DNA from 2 places in the Streptomyces sp. NPDC003697 genome. Region 2 is predicted to be linked to the other one. Evidence: riboswitches for the same ligand, from Rfam matches in the RefSeq annotation. Region 2 holds a riboswitch; the other holds the start of a gene.
The links. Region 2 has a riboswitch for cyclic di-AMP ahead of ACWDNY_RS06435 (M23 family metallopeptidase). Riboswitches for the same ligand answer to the same signal wherever they lie in the genome.

Region 1 (7,667 bases), on a different contig from region 2:
GGCAGGCCGCGAAGGTCCGCTCCAGCGCCTCGGGCGCGAGCCGCCCGGTGCGGTCGACGCCCTGGCCGAGCCGCACGATGGTCATGCGCCGGTCCAGCTCGGCCAGCCGGCCGGTGGCCGGGTCCACGTCGGCGACGAGCAGACGGATGGAGTTCGTACCGCAGTCGACGGCGGCGACACGGGTCACTTGCGGTCCTCCTCGGCGGTGTTCGGGGCGGCCACGTCGTCGAGGGAGGACGGGGCGCCGGCGTCCTGCCCCGCGACCGTGACGCACGGGCCCTTCAGCCACCACTCCGGCAGCATCGCGAGCGCCTCGTCGCCGAGCGGGTTGACGCCGGGGCCGGCGGCCAGCGAGTGGGCGACCAGCACGTGCAGGCACTTGACGCGGTCCGGCATGCCGCCCGCGCTCGGAAAGCCCTTCAGCTCCTCGATCTGGTCGCGGCGCCGGATGTAGTCCTCGTGCGCGGCCCGGTAGGCGTCCGCGAGCGCGGGGTCGGTGGCGAGGCGCTCCGTCATCTCCTTCATCACGCCGTTCGCCTCCAGCGTGCCGATCGCGGACGCGGCGCGCGGGCACGTCAGGTAGTACAGCGTGGGGAAGGGCGTGCCGTCGGGCAGCCGCGGCGCCGTCTCGACGACGTCGGGCTGCCCGCAGGGGCACCGGTGGGCGATCGCGCGCAGTCCGCGCGGTGGCCGCCCGAGCTGCTGCTGGAAGGCCTCGACGTCCGTGTCGGTGGGCTCGGTACGCGGGGTGGGCGGCGGAGGGGTCTGCATGCCGTACGAAAGTCTCTCTGAGGTCTGTGTCGGGTTCACTGGGCGGAGGCGTCGGACTTGTCGACGCCGTCCCAGACGTTGGCGTACCAGGGACGGCGTGCCGGGGTGAGGTCGGCGCGCGACTGCTTGGCCGTGCCGGGGTCGACCACGACGTATCCGGTCTCCCCCGGCAACACGTAGTGCAGCCGGCGGCGGATCTGCTGCTGGGCGTAGGCGTCGTCCTGCCAGCGTGCCTTGAGGTCGCGCAGTTGCCGCACCCGCTGCTGGGCCTGCCGCTTCTGCTGCCGCATGTCGGCGATCTCGGCGCGCTGGGAGACGTACTGCCGCATCGGGTACGCCAGCGCGACGACCATCGAGCACACCACGAGCGCGAGCAGCGCCGCGCGCCCGGTGAGCCGGGAGCGACGGGCCTGCCGCCGCGTCTGGGAGCGGTAGACGCGGGCCGCCGTCTGCTCACCGAGCAGCCTGAGCCTGGTCGCGGTGGAGAACCGGTCCCGGTCGGTCACGGCATGTCACCTCGCCTCACTACGCCGGTCACCTCTCTCGTCGGCCGGGCTCCGGGAATGTCCCGGGACGGCCCGGCCATCGTCCCCGCCGGCCCGCGGGCACGTCACACGTACGTACGTCCCCGCACACGGTACGGGACCGGGTACGGGGACGTACGTACGACTGGCTGGGCCTACCTGGCGGACGGCTCAGCCCTTGAAGCGCGGGAAGGCGCTGCGGCCGGCGTACACCGCGGCGTCGTCGAGGATCTCCTCGATGCGCAGCAGCTGGTTGTACTTGGCCACGCGCTCGGAGCGGGCCGGGGCACCGGCCTTGATCTGGCCGCAGTTGGTGGCGACGGCCAGGTCGGCGATGGTGACGTCCTCGGTCTCGCCGGAGCGGTGGGACATCATGCACTTGTAGCCGCTGCGCTGGGCCAGCTCGACGGCGTCGAGGGTCTCGGTCAGCGAGCCGATCTGGTTGACCTTGACCAGCAGGGCGTTCGCGGCGCCCTCCTCGATGCCACGGGCCAGGCGCTCGGGGTTGGTGACGAACAGGTCGTCGCCGACGAGCTGGACCTTGTCACCGAGCTTGGCGGTGATGGTCTTCCAGCCCTCCCAGTCGTCCTCGAACAGCGGGTCCTCGATGGACACCAGCGGGTACGCCTCGAGCAGGTCGGCGTAGTACTCGGTCATCTCGGCGGCGGAGCGCTCCTTGCCCTCGAAGAGGTAGGAGCCGTCCTTGTAGAACTCGGACGCGGCCACGTCGAGCGCCAGGGCGATCTGCTCGCCGGGGGTGTAGCCGGCCTCCGTGATCGCCTCGAGGATGAGGTCGAGGGCCTCGCGGTTGGAGCCGAGGTTCGGGGCGAAGCCGCCCTCGTCGCCGAGGCCGGTGGAAAGGCCCTTGCTCTTCAGGACCTTCTTCAGGGTGTGGTAGACCTCGGCGCCCCAGCGCAGGGCCTCGGAGAAGGACTCCGCGCCGATCGGCGCGATCATGAACTCCTGGATGTCCACGTTGGAGTCGGCGTGCGAGCCGCCGTTCAAGATGTTCATCATCGGCACCGGCAGCAGGTGCGCGTTCGGGCCGCCCAGGTAGCGGAACAGCGGCAGGTCGCTCGCCTCGGACGCGGCGTGGGCGACGGCGAGGGAGACGCCGAGGATGGCGTTGGCGCCGAGGGAGCTCTTGTTGTCGGTGGCGTCGAGGTCGAACATCGCCTGGTCGATCAGGCGCTGCTCGGTGGCGTCGTAGCCGACCAGCTCCGGGCCGATCTGCTCGATCACGGCGAGGACGGCCTTCTCGACGCCCTTGCCCTGGTAGCGGTTGGGGTCACCGTCGCGGAGCTCGACGGCCTCGAAGGCGCCGGTGGAGGCGCCGGAGGGGACGGCGGCACGCCCGGTGCTGCCGTCGTCGAGGCCGACCTCGACCTCGACCGTGGGATTGCCTCGGGAGTCCAGGATTTCCCGGGCTACGACGACGTCGATCGACGGCACGAGCATCTCCTTCTTGGATGTGACGCTGGAAGTGCGGGGCTGGTGTGACTTGCGACTAGAGCCTAACCGTCCCGGGGCCTTCAACAGCCGACCGACCGCCCCGTGGACAAGGTGACGGTACACATTGTTCCCGCTCGGAACAAAGGGGTCCGGGCGAGTCCGGGAAATGCCCTGGCAGGAGCGAACGAGGCGCGAAACGAAAAGCCCCGCTCCGGTGCGCACGGGGGAACACGCACCGGAGCGGGGAGTCCGGGGGACGGGGTGGACCGCAGGAGCCGGGGAGCCGGGGGCGGCCCCCGCCGTGGGGGACCGCGCCCGTCGGGGCTCTACGGCCCGGTCAGCGGCCGGCTGTCACTTCAGGTGCAGCTGCTGGCCCGGGTAGATGAGGTCGGCGTTGTCGACGATGTCCTTGTTCAGGTCGAACAGCTTCTTCCAGCCACCCTGGACGTTCTGCTTCGCCGCGATCCTGCTGAGGGTGTCGCCGGTGACCACCTTGTACTCGCCGTCACCCTTCGCGACCTTCTTGCCGGTCGGGGTGGTGACGGTCTTCTTGGCGGCCGGGCGCTCGGTGGAGCGGGAGGCCTTCTGCTCGGTGGAGCGGTTGGCGGTGGCGCCGCCGCCCTGGGTGGAGCCGCTGTTCGACGCGGCCGGGGCACCGCCGTTGTAGGCGGCGTTCGACAGGCCCTTGCCGCAGACCGGCCAGGCGCCCTTGCCCTGGCCCGCGAGGACCTTCTCGGCGACGGCTATCTGCTGGGCCTTGCCGGCCAGGTCGGCACGCGACGCGTAGGCCGTGCCACCGAAGGCGGCCCAGGTCGAGTTGGTGAACTGCAGACCGCCGTAGAAGCCGTTGCCGGTGTTGATGGACCAGTTGCCGCCGGACTCGCACTGGGCGACCGCGTCCCACTCGGAGACGGTGGCGGCGGAGGCGCTGCCGGACGCCATCAGCGGGACGGCGACGGCGGTGCCGGCGACACCGGCGAGCGCGATGGCTCGGGTGGCCTTGGACGGACGACGGTGCGTGCCCTTGCCGGAAAACAGCATGGTTGGATCCCCTCACCGACGCCTGCGAGGTGAGCTGTCGGGTTCGGGCCGGTTGAGTTGCCCGGCCGCGTCCCTCTGCGAGACGCGGCTTCACCCCGAGCCGCTCCGGGCAACAGCCCGGCACGGCACTTACCTTGGGTCCCCCGCTCCTGCCTGCGGCGCGTGACGCGACGACTGTTCCCGGGCAGCCGCTGGCAGGATTCGGCGTTACGGCGACCGGGGCTCGCGATGGCGAACGATCACGACCGTAGACACGGCCGCCGCGGAATTTCAAAGACGATCAGGGCTTCTGAGACTCATCCCACACTTTCACCGAAACGGTCATTCGGCACCAATGCCCACGTGAACTACCCCTGGTTTCGGGCGTTTTCGGTGTCTACATCCAGCGCTTGACCGGCGACGATGCTGTTCGGGTCGGAGCCGATCGCGTCGCGGTTCGCCGCGTACAACGCCCGCCATCCGCCGTCGAGGTCAAGGGAGTCGGCGATGGACGCCAGGGAGTCGCCGGCGCGGACGATGTAGGACCCCCCGGCGGCACGGGCGTCGTCGGTGTCGCGCACGGCGTGACGGCCGGCGGACGAGGCCGCGAGGGTGCCGGCCGAATCCTCCGCGGCACTGCCGCCGCGATGACGGCCGGTGCCGAGCGCCCCGGTGTCCACGAGGGCGGAAGAACCGGCGGCCTGCTGCCAGTTGTCCGAATCGTCCGATCGGGACGGCGCGGACGGCGAGCTGTCGGGAGTCCGCGTGCCGCCCGGAGCGGCGGGCGCGGATGTGCCGGACTTGCCAGGATCGCCCGCCTTGGCGGACGAAGAGGAGGAAGAGCCCGAAGAGGACGGATTCGGGCCGGAATCGTCCGTCGAGTCGGACGAAGCGGAGGCCTCACCCCCGGACGAGGACCGGGAATCACCGGCCGAGCGCCCGGAGTCCTGGGCCCCGTCGGACAGGCCCGAGTCGGGCACCCGGGGCGTTCCGGTGGAGCCGGACGAACCGGAGTTCGAGGGCGAGTCGTTGCTCACACCGGTGTCCACGTCGGCCGAACCGGTGTCCTGGTGCAGCCCGGAGAGCAGTCCGCAGGTGGGCCAGGCGCCCGGACCCCTCTCGTCGAGGATCCTCTCGGCGACGGCTATCTGCTGGGACCGGCTGGCCTGGTCGGCGCTCGGCGCGTACGTGAGGCCGCCGTACTTCTCCCAGTCGTCCTGGGACAACTGCAGTCCGCCGTAGTAGCCGTTGCCGTTGTCGGCGCTCCAGGAGCCACCGCTCTCGCACTCCGCGACCTTGTCCCACGTGGTGCCGTCGGCCGCGCTCGCGCCGCTGGCGCCGAGCAGTGGGATGGCGATGGCGGATCCGGTCACTCCGGCCGCGACGAGCATGGCCGGGGCCTGACGGGGGCGCCGGTGACGACCGTTCCCGGAGAGCATGCGGAGACCTTTCGTGGGACAGCGGTGATCTGCGCGACGGGTGGTGCACGGCGCCGCGCTGATGCGTGAACGTATCGGCTGACAATCGCCTGTCACAAGTTAATGCCGCGTAGATCACGTGAACATCACAGAGTTGAGCGCGTGTCACCTTTGTCTTCGTCGACCGGACCGTGAGCGACCGCTCTCCGACAGCTACTACGGAGCGGCCGGTGTGAACCGGACGGGCAGCGTGCGCAGGCCGCGCATGATGAGCCCGCCGCGCCAGCGCAGGTCGGCCGGTTCCGCGTCGAGTCGCAGATCGGGCAGCCGGGTGAGGAGCGTGGCGAGCGCCAGCCGCCCCTCCAGCCGGGCGAGCGGCGCACCGAGGCAGTAGTGGATGCCGTGCCCGTATCCGAGGTGCTGGTTGTCCCGACGGCCGAGGTCGAGCACGTCCGGGTCGGCGAACCGCTCGGGGTCCCGGTCCGCCGCGGCGAGGACGACGAGGACCGGGTCGCCGGGAGCGATCTCCTGCCCGCCGATGGTGAGCGGCCGGGTGGCGAAGCGCCAGGTGGCCATCTCCACCGGGCCGTCGTAGCGCAGCAGTTCCTCGACGCCGGTCTCCAGCAGGCCGCGGTCGCCGGCCGCCAGGGACCGCTGCAGCCGGTCCCGCGGCCCGGGGTGGGTCAGGAGGGCGTAGGTGCCGTTGCCGATGAGGTTGACGGTGGTCTCGAAACCCGCGAAGAGGAGGATGAAGGCCATGGCGGCGGCCTCGTTCTCGGTGAGGTGCTCGCCGTGGTCGGAGGCGCGGATGAGACCGGAGATGAGGTCCTCGCCCGGTTCCGGCTCGGCGGGCAGGGCCGCCCGCTTGCGGTGGATCAGGTCGGCGAGGTAGCCGCGCATCAGCTTGACCGACCGGGCCACGCCGCCGCGCGACCCGCCCGCCCGCCTCCCGCCGCCCGCCTGCGGGTTGCCGTGGCGGATCATCATGCCCGCCCAGTCCCGGAAGTCGTCCTGGTCCTCGCGGGGGACGCCGAGCAGGTCGCAGATGGCGTAGATGGGCAGCGGGAAGGCGAACTCGTGGATGAGGTCCGCGCTGCCCCGCTCGGCGAACCGGTCGATGAGGCCGTCGGTCAGCTCCTGCACGCGCGGTGCGAACGCGGCGACACGGCGGGGCGTGAACGCCGTGCTGACGAGGCGGCGCAGCCGGGTGTGGTCCGGCGGGTCGATGTTGAGCAGGTGCGTCATCAGCTCGGCCTTGCGCTCGCCGGGGATGCCGGTCCTGCCCCTGGCGTGCGCGGGCTCGTCGTGGTGTGCCGGGTTCTTGCTGAGCCGCTGGTCGGCCAGGGCCTGCTTGGCGTCGGCGTACCGGGTGACCAGCCAGGCCTCGACCCCGCTCGGCAGCCGCGTCCGGTGCACGGGGGCGTGCTCACGCAGCCAGGCGTACGCCGGGTACGGATCGCCGGCGAACTCCCAGGTGAAGAGCTCGGGCGCGGCGCCCTCGGTGGCGTCCCGCTCGGACGGCGTCCGGCCGGGCGCGGGGCTGCCGGGGGCGGGCTGGTCGGACGGCGTCCGGCCGGGCGCGGGGCTGCCGGGGGTGGGCTGGTCGGGGGCGGGCTGATCGGTCACTCCTCGACCGTATCCGGCGGCGTCCGGACGTTTCCCCCCGCGTCCGGACGCCGGGCCGGCCGGCCGCTCGCCGGCCCGGTCGGTCCCGGCTGCCGGCGGTCGGCCCTCGGGCCGCGCGGCGGCCGACGCCCGGGGCGCCGTCGGCCGCTGCGGCCGGTGCGGTCGGCCGGGGGATGTGCGGTCGCCGACTCCGCGGTGCGGTCGCGACTCCGTCGGGAGCGACGCGGTTCCGGGACGCCCGGTGCTGTCCTCGGGCCGTTCCGGCACAGGTCACGTACGTCGCCGCTCCGTAAGGCGCCTCGCCGTCCTGCGCGCCCGGCCGGCGCGTTCCCCGTCCTATTCGTCGCCCGGGCGTTCCTCCTCTTCCCCCTCTTCCTCCACTTCCTCCTCTTGCTGCTCTTCCTGCGTCGTCACGCCCTCCGTCTCCCGGATCGCGTCGCGGTAGGCCCGTGCCGCCGCCCTCAGCGCCGCCTCCGGGTCGACCCCGTCCGCCTCGGCGCGGGCCGCGAGGGCGAGCAGTTCGTAGCCGACGCCCTCGGCCCTCGGCAGGGGCACGTCGAGGCCGGCCGTGCGCACGCGGGACGCCAGCTTCGCGGCCAGGGCCAGTCCGGGCTGGCCGAGGGGGACGCCTTCTGTCACGGAGGTGCGCCGCTTCTCCTCCGCCTTCGTGCGCAGCCAGTGCTCCTTGACCTCCTCGGGGGTGGAGGCCGTCTCCTCGCCGAAGACGTGCGGATGACGGTGGATCAGCTTGGCGACGATGCCGCCGGCCACGTCGTCGATGGAGAACGGGGCGTCGGCGTCCTCCTCGGCGATGCGGGCGTGGAAGACGACCTGGAGGAGCACGTCGCCCAGCTCC
Region 2 (7,667 bases):
GCCGATGGACTCCAGGTACATCAGGGCGACGTCGGTGTCGGGGTCGTCGTACCAGTACTGGAGGACGTCGTTGCCGGAGACGTCCGCCCGGTTGCCGGACGACACGAACGTCGACACGCCGGTGACGCCGGTGACCCCTCCCCCGCGCCGCTGCAGCCGGGACAGCAGCGCGATGCCGATGGCCCCGGACTGGGCGAACATCCCGATGCGTCCGGGCCGGGGCATCTCGGGGGCGAGGGAGGCGTTGAGCCGGACGTCCGGCGAAGTGTTGACGATGCCGAAGGCGTTGGGCCCGACGATGCGCATGCCGTACGCGCGCGCGTGCCGTACGAGGGCCCGCTGGCGCTCGCGGCCCTCGGGGCCGCTCTCCGCGTATCCGGCGGAGATGACGACGAGTCCCTGCACGCCGTGTTCGCCGCACTCGGTGACGACCTCCAGGACGCGCTCGGCGGGCACGGCGACGACCGCGACGTCGACCGGTGAGGGGATGTCGCGCACCGAGCGGTGGGCGGGCACCCCGTCGATCTCGTGCCGGTCCTCGGGGAAGGCGCGGTTCACGGCGTGCAGCCGGCCGGTGAACCCGGCGTCGCGGATGTGGTCCAGGATGCTGCGGCCCACGCCTCCGGGTGTGCGGCCGACGCCGACGACGGCGACCGAGCCGGGCGCGAGCAGCCGCCGTACCGACCTGGCCTCGGCCCGCTGTTCGCGTGCGCGCTGCACCGCCACGGAGCGGTCCGTCGGCTCGATGCCGAACTCCAGGTGGACGACGCCGTCCTCGAAACTGCGCTTCTGGGTGTAGCCGGCGTCCGTGAACACCTTGATCATCTTGCTGTTGGCGGGCAGCACCTCGGCGGTGAAGCGGCGGATGCCGCGCTCGCGGGCGACGGCCGCGACGTGCTCCAGCAGGGCGGAGGCGACCCCGCGGCCCTGGTGCGCGTCCTGCACGAGGAAGGCGACCTCGGCCTCGTCGGACACGGCGGGCGCGGGGTCTTCGCCGGCGGGGGCGGTCGAGGGGCGGGACGAGGCGGGCCTGCCGTCGGCGCCGATGCGGTCGTAGCGGACGGTGGCGATGAACTCGCCGCCGACCGTGGCCGCGAGGCCCACCCGGTCCACGAAGTCGTGGTGCGTGAAGCGGTGGACGTCCTTGGCGGACAGGCGCGGGTAGGGCGCGAAGAAGCGGTAGTACTTCGACTCGTCCGAGACCTGCTCGTAGAAGCTGACCAGGCGGTCGGCGTCGTCGACGGTGATGGGGCGGATGCGCGCGGTGCCGCCGTCGCGCAGCACCACGTCGGCCTCCCAGTGGGCGGGGTAGGCGTGCCGGTCCGGCGAGGTCTGCATGAGCCCCAGCGTAAGGCTCGCATCGGACGGCGCGGCGAGGCAGTCTTCTGGGGAAGGCGGACGCCGGCCGGGGCCGCGTACGGCGCCGCCCGTGGGCGGGCACCGGCCGCTCACGGCCCACGCCCCCGCATGTGGGAAACTGGTCTAGACAACCCTGGACCACCTGAAGGGCAGCATCACATGGCTGAGCGCCGCGTCAACATCGGCTGGGCCGAGGGCCTCCACGCCCGCCCCGCCTCCATCTTCGTCAGGGCCGCCACGGCCACGGGCGTCCCCGTGACGATCGCCAAGGCCGACGGCACGCCTGTCAACGCGGCCTCCATGCTGGCCGTGCTCAGCCTCGGCGCCGAGGGCGGCGAGGAGATCGTCCTCGCATCCGACGCCGAGGGCGCGGACGCCGCGCTCGACCGGCTGGCCAAGCTGGTGACCGAGGGCCTCGAGGAACTCCCCGAGACCGTCTGACCGCACCGGCCCGTTCCAGCGGTGAGGCCGCCTCGCCCCGTCCACGGGCGGCGCGGCCACGTCGTTCCGCGGCGCGGTGCGGTAGGGGAAGCGGCGTATTTCCCCGGGGATTCCGTGTAGAGGTCAGGCGTCCCACGTCGGACGCCGGGATCTCTTCGCCGGACACCCCTCATCGGGTATCGGAATTCTTCGCCGGTCATTCCGTACGGCACGCCGCGGCGAATACGCGGACAGGCAAGAAAAGGGCCTGGAATGCCGTCCCACCGAATTCGCCTTCCCCCGTTTCTCCGCTCCCTGTATACGCCCCTCGTGTTAATCACGGGGGCCCGGTATGTAGACGGGGCGTTGCGAAGTGCTCTCGGGGACGGCGCCGTCAGGCAGCGCGGGGACGCGCAGCCGGTGCGCGGCGGCCGCGCGCTCGGCGTGCAGGGCGGTGAGCGCCCGGGCCCGCTCCGCATCGCCGCGGGCGATGGCGTCCACGATGGCGCCGTGCTGCGCCCAGGACTCCACCGGATCGGCCGGCGCCCGCACCGTGTACATCCAGGCGGTCTTGTACCGCAGCTGGGTCAGCGCCGACGTCAGCGCGGGACTGCCGCAGGCCCGGGCGAGCGTCTCGTGGAACCAGCCGCCCAGCGGGCGCAGCTCCTCCCGGCTGCCCCGGCCTGCCCGTTCCTGCCCGAGTCCGACCAGGCCGTGCAGCACCTTCAGGTGAGCCCGTGTGCGCCGCTGCGCCGCCCGCGCTGCGCACAGCGGCTCCAGCAGCGCGCGCATCTCCAGCAGGTCCGCCGCCTCCCGCTCGGTCGGCTTGGCGACGCACGCACCCGCGTGCCGCCGGGTCACCACGAACCCCTCCGCCTCCAGCGTGCGCAGGGCCTCACGCACGGGGACCCGGGAGACGCCGTACCGGCGCGCCAGGACCTCCTCTGTGAGCCGGCCTCCGGGCCGGTGGACGCCGGCGACGATATCGTCCCGGATCGCGGTGCACACCGAGTGCGCCGGAATGCGCATGACGACCTCCGCCTCGATTCCCGTGAACGGTGACGCTGTACACGTTTTCCGTGACTCTATGGCAAGGGGCCGCAATGTCCGACGGCGCAGCGGAATCCATGCGTATTCTTTTGGACACGGGCGCGCCCGGGCGCCCGCGAGTCCGGGCGCCCATTGCCCAGGCGTTGGGAAAACGCCGAAAGCCCCGGCTGGGTGGCCGGGGCTTTCGCGAAGTCCGCGCGGGTCAGACGTCGAGGCCGTGCTTGCGCAGGTAGGCCACGGGGTCGACGTCGGAGCCGTACTCCGGGCTGGTGCGGGCCTCGAAGTGCAGATGCGGTCCCGTGACGTTGCCGGTCGCGCCGGAGACGCCGATCTGCTGGCCGGGGGTGACCCGCTGGCCCACCGAGACACCGATCGACGACAGGTGGCCGTACTGGGTGTACATGCCGTCGGCCATCCTGATCACGACCTGGTTGCCGTACGCGCCGCCCCAGCCGGTCTCGACGACGGTGCCGGCGCCGGCCGCGTGCACCGTGGTGCCGCTCGCGGCGTGGAAGTCGATGCCGGTGTGCGAACCGGACGACCACAGGGTGCCGCCGGTCTTGTAGCCGGTGGAGACGTACGAGCCGGAGATCGGCAGGACGAACATGTTCAGGCGCCGACGCTCGGCCTCCCGGGCGGCCCGCTCCTTCGCCTCGCGTTCCTTCTTCGCCACTTCGGCGGCCTGCCGGCGGGCGGCCTCCTCGGCCGCCTTCTCCTCGGCCGCCTGGTGCTGGGCGGCGGCCTGGGCGTCGATCTGCGCGGCGACGGAGTCGCCGATGGTGACCACAGGGGTGAGGCCCGTGTCCTCGGGGCTGGGGGTCTGAGCCGCCATCGCCGGAGCGGCGGCGAGACCGCCGAGGACGCCGGTGGTGGTGAGGGCCGCGACACCGGCCGCGCGGGCGGTGGTGCGGTGTACCCGGCTCGGCCGGCGGTGCTTGCCGGTGGCACGGCTGAACGCCATGGACAGGCTGGTCCTTTCCTTCCCTCTCGCCTACCGGGTTAGCTGACGGGTTCGGAGCAGGAAGGTCTCCTACGGGCCCCCTCGCACGAGGCGCGGGCGTCCGATTCACCCCAGGGACGGTGGGTCCCCGGCTCCCCTGGCTCGCGCCGTACGGGGACTCGGCGATGACTGTCCGGTGCCGCGGGCGCGGCGCACTGCCTGACGGACAGCCGGCATGACGCTAATCGGGCCCGGATTCAATTCCCAAACGGAAGCAAGGTTTTGTAGCGCACGCCACAGGGCAGACAGGCAGTCTCTCCCTCAATTCGGACAACAGGGAGCCCTGGTGACACTCCGGTCACCAGGGCTCCCGCATGCGTGCCGCTCCCCCGGCCGGCCGGGGGCCGGGGGACGGGCCGCTACTCGGCCGTCACCACCTCGACCCGGCCGATGCCGAGGTCCTCGACGGGCGCCTTGATCTGCGCCGCGTCACCGACCAGGACCGTCACCAGGCGGTCCACCGGGAAGGCGTTGACGACGGCCGCGGTGGCCTCCACCGTGCCCGTGGCCGTGAGCTGCCGGTACAGCGCCGCCTGGTAGTCGTCGGGCAGGTGCTGCTCGACCTGGTCGGCGAGCGTGCTCGCCACGGCGGCCGCGGTCTCGTACTTCAACGGCGCCACCCCGACCAGGTTCTGCACGGCGGTGTCGCGCTCGGCGTCGGTGAGGCCCTCGGCGGCGAGCCTGCGCAGCACGGTGAACAGGTCGTCCAGGGCCGGGCCGGTGTTCGGCGTGTCCACGCTGCCGCTGATCGCGAGCATCGCCGCGCCGGAGCCGTCGGGGGCCGAACGCAGCACCTGGCCGAACGCCCGCACGCCGTAGGTGTAGCCCTTCTCCTCGCGCAGGACGCGGTCCAGGCGGGAGGTGAGGGTGCCGCCGAGGCAGTACGTGCCCAGCACCTGGGCGGGCCAGACACGGTCGTGCCGGTCCGGGCCGATCCGGCCGATGAGCAGCTGGGTCTGGACCGCGCCGGGCCGGTCCACGATCACCACGCGGCCGGTGTCGTCGGCGGTGACCGGCGGCACCGCACGCGGCTTGGCCGGGGAGCCGGTCCAGGCGCCCAGGGTCTCGCCGAGCAGCGCGTCGAGGTCGACGCCGGTGAGGTCGCCGACGACCACGGCGGTGGCCGTGGCGGGGCGGACATGCCGGTCGTAGAAGGCGCGGACGGCCGCGGAGTCGATGCCGCGGACCGTCTCCTCGGTGCCCTGCCGGGGGCGCGACATGCGCGAGTCGGCCGGGAAGAGCTGCCGGGACAGCTCCTTCGCGGCGCGGCGGGAGGGGCTGGCCATCTCGTGCGGGATCTCGTCGAGCCGGTTGCGCACCAGCCGCTCTACCTCGCTGTCGGCGAACGCCGGGGCCCTGAGCGCGTCGGCGAGCAGGCCGAGCCCCTTGGCCAGGCGGGAGGCGGGGACCTCCAGGCTCAGGCGGACGCCGGGGTGGTCGGCGTGCGCGTCGAGGGTGGCGCCGGCCCGCTCCAGCTCGGCGGCGAACTCCTCGGCGGAGTGCTTGTCGGTGCCCTCGGAGAAGGCGCGCGCCATGATCGTCGCGACGCCGTCCAGACCGGCCGGCTCGGCGTCCAGCGGTGCGTCCAGCAGCACCTCGACGGCGACGACCTGCTGACCGGGGCGGTCGCAGCGCAGCACCGTCAGGCCGTTGTCGAGGGTGCCGCGCCCGGGTGCGGGGAAGGCCCACGGCTTCGCCTCGCCGGCCTCGGGCCGGGGGTGGAACTCCATCGTGGCGAGATCGGTCACTTCGCCGCCTCCTCGGTGTCGTCGGTGGCCGGGGCCTCGGCGGCGTCCGGGTTGTCGGTGGCGTCCCCCTGACCGGCGACGGGCTCGTAGACGAGCACCGCGCGGTTGTCCGCGCGCAGCCGGGCCTCTGCGACCTCCCGGACCTCCTCGGCCGTCACCTCCAGCACCCGGTGGACGGCGGTCAGGGCGAGCTGCGGGTCGCCGAACAGGACGGCGTAGCGGCACAGCTCGTCGGCGCGGCCCGCGACGGTGCCGAGCCGGTCCAGCCACTCGCGCTCCAATTGGGCCTGGGCGCGTTCCATCTCCTCGGCCGTGGGGCCCTCCGCGGCGAAGCGGGCGAGCTCCTCGTCGATGGCGGACTCGATGACGGGCACCTCGACGTCGCCGGAGGTCTTCACGTCCAGCCAGCCCAGGGAGGGCGCTCCGGCCAGCCGCAGCAGGCCGAAACCGGCCGCGACGGCCGTGCGGTCCCGGCGCACGAGCCGGTTGTACAGGCGGGAGGACTCGCCGCCGCCGAGGACGGTCAGCGCCAGGTCGGCCGCGTCGCACGCGCGCGTGCCGTCGTGCGGGAGCCGGTAGGCGGCCATCAGGGCCCGGGCCGGGACCTCCTCCTCGACCACCTCGCGCAGCTGCTCGCCGATGACCTCCGGCAGCGAGCCGTCCCGCGGCTGCGGCTTGCCGTCGTGGGAGGGGATGGAGCCGAAGTACTTCTCGATCCAGGCCAGCGTCTGCTGCGGGTCGATGTCGCCGACGACGGAGAGGACGGCGTTGTTGGGCGCGTAGTACGTGCGGAAGAACGCGCGCGCGTCCTCCAGCGTGGCCGCGTCCAGGTCGGCCATCGACCCGATGGGCGTGTGGTGGTAGGGGTGGCCCTCGGGGTAGGCGAGGGCGGTCAGCCGCTCGAACGCGGTGCCGTACGGGACGTTGTCGTAGCGCTGGCGGCGCTCGTTCTTGACGACGTCGCGCTGGTTCTCCATGGACTCCTCGTCGAGGGCGGCCAGCAGGGAGCCCATGCGGTCGGCCTCCAGCCAGAGCGCGAGTTCCAGCTGGTGGGCCGGCATGGTCTCGAAGTAGTTGGTGCGCTCGAAGCTGGTGGTGCCGTTGAGCGAGCCGCCGGCGCCCTGCACCAGCTCGAAGTGACCGTTGCCCTTGACCTGGGCGGAGCCCTGGAACATCAGGTGCTCGAAAAGGTGAGCCAGGCCGGTACGCCCCTTGACTTCGTGGCGCGAGCCGACGTCGTACCAGAGGCACACCGCGGCGACCGGGGCCAGGTGGTCCTCGGAGAGCACCACGCGCAGCCCGTTGGCCAGACGGTGCTCGGTCGCTGTCAGGCCGCCGGAGCCTGCCTCGGCTGTGGCCGTGTGACCCATGGGCATGTACGTCCCTTCGATCGCGGAGGCGGCTTGCGGAACCGCCGTCTTCCTGCCGTCCTGCCACTGTATGCAAGCGCGCGCACCCCTGGCGAAGTTCCACGGGGCCGTACGCCCGGAGCGGGAACGCCGGACGCTGCCGGCGCGGGCCCGGTCACCCCGCGCGAGCGCGCCGCCGAGCACCGGGGAGGCGGACCGGACGGCCCAGTGCCCGGGTCCTGGTACGCGCTGTCGGTGCCGCAGTCCACAATGGTCGGCGTCAGATCCCGTTCCACGCCTCAGCAAGGAGCCGGCAGCGATGGCCCGCCGCAGCACCAAGACCCCGCCGCCCGACGACCCGTACGAGGAGAAGATCCTCGACATCGACGTCGTCGACGAGATGCAGGGCTCCTTCCTCGAGTACGCGTACTCGGTCATCTACTCCCGCGCCCTGCCGGACGCCCGGGACGGTCTCAAGCCGGTCCACCGGCGCATCGTCTACCAGATGAACGAGATGGGGCTGCGCCCCGAGCGCGGCTACGTCAAGTGCGCGCGCGTCGTCGGCGAGGTCATGGGCAAGCTCCACCCGCACGGCGACGCGTCGATCTACGACGCCCTCGTGCGCATGGCCCAGCCGTTCTCGATGCGCGTGCCGCTGGTCGACGGCCACGGCAACTTCGGCTCGCTGGGCAACGACGACCCGCCCGCCGCCATGCGGTACACCGAGTGCCGGATGGCCGC

Region 1: it holds a riboswitch for cyclic di-AMP, as region 2 does, so the genes downstream of both, ACWDNY_RS23015 (transglycosylase family protein) here and ACWDNY_RS06435 (M23 family metallopeptidase) in region 2, are expected to answer to the same signal.

Annotation. Positions count from the first base shown of each region.
Region 1 covers NZ_JBSFNN010000065.1:21,547-29,213, forward strand. Annotated here, with positions in the region: gene ACWDNY_RS22995 (Ppx/GppA phosphatase family protein) at 1-187, opposite strand, end outside; gene ACWDNY_RS23000 (DUF501 domain-containing protein) at 184-771, opposite strand; gene ACWDNY_RS23005 (FtsB family cell division protein) at 807-1,277, opposite strand; gene eno (phosphopyruvate hydratase) at 1,467-2,747, opposite strand; gene ACWDNY_RS23015 (transglycosylase family protein) at 3,099-3,788, opposite strand; cyclic di-AMP (ydaO/yuaA leader) riboswitch at 3,793-3,959, opposite strand; gene ACWDNY_RS23020 (transglycosylase family protein) at 4,136-5,206, opposite strand; gene ACWDNY_RS23025 (cytochrome P450 family protein) at 5,402-6,811, opposite strand; gene ACWDNY_RS23030 (nucleoside triphosphate pyrophosphohydrolase) at 7,148-7,667, opposite strand, start outside.
Region 2 covers NZ_JBSFNN010000010.1:44,285-51,951, reverse strand. Annotated here, with positions in the region: gene ACWDNY_RS06450 (bifunctional acetate--CoA ligase family protein/GNAT family N-acetyltransferase) at 1-1,338, opposite strand, end outside; gene ACWDNY_RS06445 (HPr family phosphocarrier protein) at 1,519-1,800, shown strand; gene ACWDNY_RS06440 (GntR family transcriptional regulator) at 2,113-2,808, opposite strand; gene ACWDNY_RS06435 (M23 family metallopeptidase) at 3,032-3,790, opposite strand; cyclic di-AMP (ydaO/yuaA leader) riboswitch at 3,803-3,964, opposite strand; gene ACWDNY_RS06430 (M16 family metallopeptidase) at 4,189-5,577, opposite strand; gene ACWDNY_RS06425 (M16 family metallopeptidase) at 5,574-6,953, opposite strand; gene ACWDNY_RS06420 (DNA gyrase/topoisomerase IV subunit A) at 7,246-7,667, shown strand, end outside.